2 regions of the Mesorhizobium sp. INR15 genome follow, and region 2 is predicted to be linked to the other one. Evidence: predicted binding sites of a transcription regulator. Region 2 holds the regulator's gene; the other holds the start of a gene.
What was found. Region 2 encodes LexA, which represses DNA repair genes until DNA is damaged. Its sites were predicted from a motif close to TGTTCNNNNTGTGTTCNG; they were not measured.
Positions count from the first base shown of each region.

Region 1: a site for LexA is predicted at 1,587-1,604, ahead of GA829_RS17620 (ATP-dependent helicase). Genes of this name have one in related genera too.

Region 1 covers NZ_CP045496.1:3,613,336-3,617,761, reverse strand. Annotated here, with positions in the region: gene GA829_RS17625 (glucose/quinate/shikimate family membrane-bound PQQ-dependent dehydrogenase) at 1-1,473, opposite strand, end outside; gene GA829_RS17620 (ATP-dependent helicase) at 1,657-4,323, shown strand; gene GA829_RS17615 (ferritin family protein) at 4,328-4,426, opposite strand, start outside.
Region 2 covers NZ_CP045496.1:4,289,360-4,293,785, forward strand. Annotated here, with positions in the region: gene GA829_RS20835 (ComEC/Rec2 family competence protein) at 1-1,340, shown strand, start outside; gene lexA (transcriptional repressor LexA) at 1,334-2,071, opposite strand; gene GA829_RS20845 (pyridoxal-phosphate dependent enzyme) at 2,418-3,392, opposite strand; gene GA829_RS20850 (GntR family transcriptional regulator) at 3,389-4,162, opposite strand; gene GA829_RS20855 (ABC transporter substrate-binding protein) at 4,317-4,426, shown strand, end outside.

The sequences.
Region 1 (4,426 bases), 680 kb from region 2:
CGTGCGCCTGTCGAGGACATAGAGGTCGCCCTGCTTTGTTGGGCCGACCAGCGCCGGCACGACGGTGCCATCGGCTTTGGTGATATCGACAAGGCTCGGCTGCGCCGGCACGTCCATGTCCCACAGGTCATGATGCACCGTCTGCCGCACCCATTTCAGCTGCCCGGTGTTGAGATCGAGCGCGGTGATCGAGGACGAAAACTTCTCGACATTGGCGCTGCGGCCGGCACCGAGCTGGTCCGGCGTCTGGTTGCCGAGCGGCACATAGAGCAGCCCGAGCTTCTCATCGGCGCTTGGCGTCGACCACATGTTGGGCGAGTTGGCCGTATAGGTCTGTCCTGCCGCCAGTGGCGTTGTCTGGTCCGGATTGCCGGCATCCCAGTTCCACACCAGTTTGCCGGTGCTGACATCGAAGGCGCGGATGACGCCGGACGGTTCCTGCGTCGAATAGTTGTCGTTGACCGCGCCGCCGACGATGATCTTGCCGCCTGAGATCAGCGGCGCGGAGGTCGAGTAGTAGTAGCCCGACTTCGGATACGGCATCCCGGTTAGCAGGTTCAGCGTGCCGGCCTCGGCGAAGGCCGGGCAGACTTGCCCATTCGCCGCGTCGAGCGCGATCAGCCGCGCGTCGGATGTCGGCAGATAGACGCGCGAGGCGCAGGGCTGGCCGGCGCCGATGGCGGCGTCGGCATAATAGGACACACCACGGCAGGTCTGGTGCTGGCGGTCCTTGTCCAGCTTGATCTTGGGGTCGTAGCGCCATTTCTCCTTGCCGCTGGCTGCATCGATGGCGATGGCGAAATTGTGCGGCGTGCAGATGTAAAGCGTGTCGCCGATCTTCAGCGGCGTCACCTGATAGGTGGTCTCTCCGACATCGTCGGGGCCCTTCACATCGCCGGTGCGGTAGGTCCAGGCCGGTTGCAGGTTGGCGACATTCTCCGGCGTGATCTGGTCGAGCGGCGAATAGCGCTGGCCGTATGGCGTGCGCCCGTAATAGTGCCACTCGCCCGCCGGCACGGTGCCGCCGAGATCGGCGGCCGGTATCACCTTGTCGGTGTCGAGCTCGCCGGCAATGTCCTTCGGGTCCACCGTCATCGAATAACCGGCGACCGCCAGCGATGCCAGCACCGCGAGAATAAGCGGTGCCCGCGCATCTGGTCCGACAAGCCCTCGCCTCGCCCACGGCGTCAAAAGCCACAGCGCCATCAGCACGATAATGCCGCCGCGCGGACCAAGCTCCCACCAGTCGAAGCCGGTTTCCCAGACGGCCCAGGCCAGCGTGCCAAGCACGATCGCGGCATAGAGCCAAAGCCCGGTGGAGCGGCGGCGGTAGAGCAGCCACGCGGAAATCACGAAGGCGATGCCGACGATGATGTAGTACCAACTACCTCCCAGCGAAGCCAACACGACACCGCCGCTGCCAAGCACCAGACCGATGAGAAAAAGGATGAGGGAGGTGATGGTGACAGCCAAGATGATACTCCTTCGACTGTTGCGTTTTGCGACGCTCGTGGACAGGCCTATGCGCCCCGCCTGTCCACAACACAGCTTTCTCCCGCCCGCCGCGCCTGTCAAGCAGGCCGAAGGCGATCAAAACTGGAACAAAACGTAGACACTTCTGGCCTTTCGCTGCCGAATCACTACATTCGGGGGGAGATGTCCGGCTTTTCCGAAGACATGCCCTTTTTCGATGAACCCAATGCGCGGCCCACGGCCCCGTCGGGCATTGCCGCGCGCGCCATGGCTGCCCGCGGCGGCCACAACAGCGCGACCGACTATCTCAAGGGTTTGAACCCGGAGCAGCGGCTGGCGGTGGAAACCACCGAAGGCCCGGTTCTGGTACTGGCCGGCGCCGGCACCGGCAAGACGCGGGTGCTCACCACCCGCATCGCCCATATCCTCGCCACCGGTCGCGCCTTCCCCTCGCAGATTCTCGCCGTCACCTTCACCAACAAGGCCGCGCGGGAAATGAAGACGCGTATCGGCCATCTCGTTGGCGAAGCGGTCGAGGGCATGCCGTGGCTCGGCACCTTCCACTCGATCGGCGTGAAGCTGCTGCGCCGCCACGCCGAGCTTGCCGGCTTGCGCTCCGACTTCACCATTCTCGACACCGACGATGTCGTGCGACTGATCAAGCAGCTGATCCAGGCCGAAGGGCTGGACGACAAGCGCTGGCCGGCCAAGCAGTTCGCGCAGATGATCGACGGCTGGAAGAACAAGGGGCAAGGCCCGGCCGAGATCGCCGAGGGCGACGCCCGCGCCTTCGCCAATGGCAAGGGTCGCGAACTCTACAAGGCCTACCAGGAACGGCTGAAGACGCTGAACGCCTGCGATTTCGGCGACCTCCTGTGCCACCCGATCCGCATCTTCCGCGCCAATCCGGACGTGCTGAAGGAATATCACAAGCGCTTCAAATACATTCTCGTCGACGAGTATCAGGACACCAACACCGCGCAATACATGTGGCTGCGGCTGCTCGCGCAACGGCCGGATGCAGGGCGAAGCAGCTCAACGTCGACAGACCTGCGTACGGCCGAAAGCCGCAAGCCCGACCGGGCGTCCGAGCCGTTGCGAGGCTCGCGCGGAGGGCCCGCGCCGGCAGGCGCGGAACAGCCCGCGAGCGACAACAAAGTCAATATTTGCTGCGTCGGTGACGACGATCAATCGATCTATGGCTGGCGCGGCGCCGAGGTCGACAACATCCTGCGCTTCGACAAGGATTTTCCTGGCGCCACCATCATAAGGCTGGAGCGCAACTACCGCTCCACCGCACATATCCTGGGTGCGGCCTCCCACCTCATCGCCCACAATGAGGGACGCTTCGGCAAGACGCTGTTCACCGACCGCGACGAACCCGAGGACGGCAAGGTGCACGTCCACGCCGCCTGGGATTCCGAGGAGGAAGCCCGCGCAGTCGGCGAGACCATCGAGACCTACCAGCGGCAGAAGCACAAGCTCAACGACATGGCCATCCTTGTGCGCGCCTCCTTCCAGATGCGTGAGTTCGAGGACCGCTTTGTCACGCTCGGCCTCAACTACCGCGTCATCGGCGGCCCACGCTTTTACGAACGTCTGGAAATCCGCGACGCCATGGCCTTCTTCCGCGTCGTCGCCCAGGGCGCCGACGATCTCGCCTTCGAGCGCATCGTCAATGTGCCCAAGCGCGGCCTGGGCGAAGCCACCATCCGCCAGATCCACGACACAGCCCGCGCGCTGCGCATCCCGATGCTGGAGGCCGCAGCCAAGCTTGCCGAAAGCGACGAGATGAAGCCGAAACCGCGCGCCGCCTTGCGCGAGGTCTCCGCCAATTTCGAACGCTGGCAGAAGGCGCTGGAAACCACGCCGCACACCGAACTGGCCGAGACCATTCTCGAGGAGAGCGGCTATACCGACATGTGGAAGAACGACCGTTCGGTCGAAGCGCCGGGCCGGCTGGAAAACCTGAAAGAGCTGATCCGCTCCATGGAGGAGTATGAATCGCTGCGCTCCTTCCTCGAACACGTCGCGCTGGTCATGGACGCCGAGCAGAACGCCGAGCTCGACGCCGTCAACATCATGACGCTGCATTCGGCCAAGGGCCTCGAATTCGAGACCGTGTTTCTCCCCGGCTGGGAGGAAGGCCTGTTCCCGCATCAGCGCGCGCTCGATGAAGGCGGTCGTTCCGGACTGGAGGAAGAGCGCCGTCTTGCCTATGTCGGCCTCACGCGCGCCAAGAGGAACCTGCACCTCTGGTTCGTCTCCAACCGGCGCATCCATGGCCTGTGGCAATCGACCATCCCGTCGCGCTTTCTCGAGGAACTGCCGGAAGCCCATGTCGAAATCGCCGAAAGCGGCAACAGCTACGGCGGCTATGGCAACAACTATGGAGGCGGCTCGTTCGCCTCTGGCCGTGGCGGCCAGGGCGCTGGACGGCAAAATCCCTATGGCGCCTCGCGCTTCGACAATGTCGGCGCGGAAAAATCCGGCACCTTCTCAAACACTTACGCCACACCCGGCTGGCAGCGCGCGCAAGCGAACCGCACCGAGGCGACCGACCGCAACTGGGGCAGCCGCTCAGGCCATCATGTCGAGCGCATCGGCTATGGCGAAACCGACTCCGGCTACGGCGCCGGCCGCACCTCCGTCAAAGGCCGCACCATCGACGGCGAGCTGGTCGCAAAATCCGTCGCCGACACGCCATCCGCGTTCAAGGTCGGCGACCGTGTCTTCCACCAGAAATTCGGCAACGGCAACATTTCCAACATCGAAGGCAACAAGCTGACCATCGACTTCGACAAGGCCGGCCAGAAACGCGTGCTCGACGGGTTTGTCGCGGCGGTGTGATCGATCAATCCACCTTCTTCTCGCCCCTCTCTCCGGCCTTCACAATATCCCCCGTTGTAAACAGGATCTCCTTCAGTTCTGCCCGCCAGTCTTTCTTCTGGCG
Region 2 (4,426 bases):
GGCGCCCGGTCAAGAAATACGCCGCGGCGGCGGCACTTTTCTCTATCGCCGCCTATCTTGTGGTCTCCGGCGTGGTGGTGGCAGCCGAACGCAGCTTCATCATGCTGGCGGTGATGTTGATTGCGGTCCTGTTTGACCGAGCAGCGCTGACCATGCGCAATCTGGCGATCTCGGCCATCGCCGTCATCGCGATATCGCCGCACGAGGTGGTTGGTCCGAGCTTCCAGATGTCGTTTGCTGCAACCGCGGCCCTGGTTGGTGCCTATGCCGGCTGGTCGGACTATCGCGCGGGAAAAACCAGGACGCCGCCGCCACGGCGCTCCTTGCCCGGCTTTCTGACGCGAAAGTTCCTGCTGATGATGGGCGGTCTGGCGATGACCTCGATCATCGCCGGCAGTGCCACGGCGCTGTTTGCGATCTGGCATTTTCAGCGCGTGTCGCCGCTCAGCCTGTTCGCCAATCTGGCCATCATGCCGATCGTGTCCATCGTGATGTTCCTGGCCGTCGCCAGCGCGCTGCTGATGCCATTCGGCCTCGATGGGCCCGCCCTCTATTTGATGGGCAAAGGGCTGACCGCGATGATCGCCGTATCCGGCTGGATCTCCGAGCGCTCGCCGGTCGATGCCGTCGGTCTGATTTCGCAGCGGTCGGTCCTGCTGGCAACGATTGCCCTGATCATCGCGACAATGGCGACGACCCGGCTGCGGCTAGCAGCCGTTCCGTTCGCGCTAGCCAGCCTGTTGACGGTCTCCGGCGCCGAAACGCCCGACGTGCTGGTCTCCGAGGATGCACGGCTGGTCGCACTGCCGATCGGCGGCGGCGAACTCGCCGTCAACCGGCCGCGCCCGAACGAGTTCACCGTCGACAACTGGAAACGCGCGCTGCGATCCGAAACCATCGTCCTGCCGGAGGTGTTCAGCAAGGAAGACGCGCAGTTCGATATCGACCCTGCTGATCTGCCGTCAGGAGCGCCGTTCTACTGCATGGCCGGTGTGTGCGTTGCCCGGCATCCGTCCGGCGCGATCATCGCGCATGTCGAGGACCGCAAGGATGCCTGGAGAGCCTGTGCGTTTGCCGACCTGATCATCATCAACGACGCCACGGCCTACGATCCGTGTCACAATCCGCTGGTACTCGTTCTGACCAAAAGACAGCTGGCCCGCAAAGGCAGTGCCGCGATCTTCTTCGATAGGCTATCCGCGACCGCGCCGGCACGGATCAGCTTCGCCGTCGACAGACCATACCGGCCCTGGCACGAACAGCGAAAATTCTCACGGGAAGCGCGAGGCTTGCCGCCCTACGTCAAGCCGGAGAAACAGGCAGCGCCTCAGGCTCAATAACGCCGGATCAACCCCACGAGCTTGCCTTGCACCTTGACCCGGTCTGGCCCGAAGATGCGGGTCTCATAGGCAGGATTGGCGGCTTCAAGCGCAATCGAAGCGCCCTTGCGGCGGAACCGCTTTAGCGTTGCCTCTTCTTCGTCCACCAGTGCCACGATGATCTCGCCCGGGCTTGCGGTGTCGGCGTTGCGGATGATGACTGTGTCGCCGTCGAAAATACCGGCCTCGATCATCGAGTCGCCCTTGACCTCCAGCGCATAGTGCTCGCCGCCCATGATCATGTCCGGCGGCACCGAGATCGAATGCGTCTGGTGCTGGATGGCATCAATCGGCACACCGGCGGCGATACGGCCCATCACCGGGATGGATACGGCTGAGACCGCGTCATCGTCATTGCCGGCCGAAGGCATGCGCGAAGGAGCTGGTTTGATCTGCCGGCCGAGGCTGCCCTGACCACCGCCGCCCTGAATGACGCTGGGCGAAAACTTGCGCGCCGCGTTGAGGCCGGGTGCGATCGAGTCGGGCAGCCGCAGCACTTCGAGAGCACGGGCACGATTGGGCAGCCGGCGAATGAAGCCGCGTTCTTCCAGCGCCGTGATCAGCCGGTGAATGCCGGACTTGGAGGCAAGATCGAGCGCCTCCTTCATCTCGTCGAAGGATGGGGGAATGCCGCTTTCCTTCAGGCGTTCATGAATGAACATCAGCAATTCATGTTGCTTGCGCGTCAGCATGGCAGCCCCCAGGAGTTCTGAAACCAGAATCGGAAAAACAAACCCAGAACAAACACTATCTGTTCCAGTTGTGTTCCGCAACTGTTTAAAGTTTAATGAATTTGTTAAGACGGCTGAAATTATTGTCGGCACCGTGCCGCTTCGCCACGGCTCATTTCACGCCGCTGGCGCATGCTTTCCAGCGTTGAAATTGTTATGGTTAACGGCGTGTGGCCCATCCCATGGCGAATCCTGGCACCAGTCATGGACAGGTGCCCAAGACGGATATGTCGACCTTTGCTGACTTGCCATTTGCCGTGAACGAAACGAAGCCAAAATGCCAACCACGGGTGGGTCGGCGCCAACATCACGCCGGTGGGACTTCCCCGGCCAAGACCTGCGCATAGGCGCCAGCATCGATGTTGCCACCGGAGATGACACAGACGATGTTGCCAGTTGCCTGCTCGCTGCAAAGAGCGGCGGCCAGTGACGCCGCCCCGGCACCTTCGGCCACGAGCTTCGCTTTCGAAAACAGCAGCCGCATTGCTTCCGTCACCTGCTGAAGGCTGACGGTAATAGCGCCGTCGATAAGCTGGTTTGCCAAAGGCCATAGTTCAGGCACCAGCGACGGCCCACCGATGCTCTTGATGAAGGAGGGCTGCGTCTTGATATCGACAATGCGCCCGGCCGCCAGGGCGGCGGTGACCGGCGCCGCGTTTTCGTCTTCGACCGCGAAGACTTTCGCGTCGCGCCGCAATGCCTTGACCGCGCTGGCGACCCCGGTTGTCATGCTGCCGCCGCCGTAGGGCGTCAGCACGCAATCGACTTCCGGCAGGTCTTCGACGATCTCCAGGCCGATGGTGCCATTTCCCGCCAGTACCGCCTGATCGGTGACGGGATTTATGAGGAGTTCAGCGATATCCGGACGCTCAATCCCGGTGATGTATCGCCACCAGGTCTCGTGCGAAATGAAACGCACCTCGCCACCAAGGCGGCGGACTCCATCGATCTTGGTCTGGGGCGCGTCCGCATACATGTAGGCGGCCATTGGAACGCCAAGCGCCCTTGCGGCCCAGGCCATTCCATAGGCCATGTTGCCCGAACTGATCGTGGCGACGCCATGCCGTAGCGCATCGGCGTCGCGGGAAAGCAGAGCATTCAGCGCCGGCCTGATCTTGAAGGCGCCTATGGGCGACAGGGTCTCAAGCTTTAGGAATATCCGTTGGTCGGTCCCGCCAAGATCGACACGCAGCAGCGGTGTCCGTGGCAACGACGCGGCCAGCCGGTCGCGAGCCGCGCCAATCTCCTCGAGTGTCGGGCGGCGCGGGAGCGTTGAGCTCATTTGCCGACCGTCTTCAAGCTGCCGGCACGCGCGGTGTACTTGCTCGCGTTGTTGTCTTCGCTGTGGACATAGACATGCAGCGTGTAGCCGATGTGGGCCACCATCAACGCCTTTGCCCGCTCGACATCACGGTCCAGCGCCGCTTCCATGATCGCGGTGTGGTGCTCGATCGCTATCGCCTCGCGCAACGCATCCATGGCCTCTTCATAGCCATCCTTGAGCCCTGCCGCGGCGCGCAGTGTCGGCGCAAGGCCAAGAAAGCGATGATGCCGGCGCAACTGGTCGGCGATTGTGGAGCGGAATCGCAGCAGCCAGTTGGAGGTCGACGCACTCAGCAGTGCCGCGTGGAAGGCCTCGTGGCTCTCGTCCCATTTGTCGACGGCCTCATCCGAAGGATCGTCAACCGCGGTCTTGCAGCGGGAGAGCCGGTAGTGGGCGGTGACGACGGCATCTTCCCATGCTTTACCGCCTTTCTCGATCGATTCCAGGAACAGGGGTATCTCGACAACCATCCTCGCGTGCGCCAGATCCTCGAGTTCGGCTCGCGATACGGGGGCGACGGCAAAGCCGCGATTGCTGATCGCGGTGACCAGGCGCTCGGCCTCCAGCCGCGACAATGCCTCGCGCAGAGGTGTCCAGCCAACGCCGTAGGTGCCGCGCAATGCGCTCAGTTTGAGGGGCGCGCCCGGCATGAGGCGGGTGGTGAGGATATCGCGCCGCAGCAGCTGATAAGCCGCCTCGGTCTTTGTCGATCTCTTCTGATCCTGCATGCGCTTTCGTCCGTCAGCTGACCTGGGAAGAATTATATATCATGTGAGGGTGTGGCAAGAATTATATATAATGTTTGACAGGCAAGGATGGACTGATCATGATTGCCACAGTTGCCGCACCGTAAGCGGCACCAATCAAATCTGGGAGGAAATGATGATGAAGTTGAAATCCGCTTGGCTGCCGGGATTGGCCCTGGCCGGCGTCCTGATGGCGAATATCGGCGCTTCGGCCGCTGATCAGATCCGCATCGGCATCGCCAATTT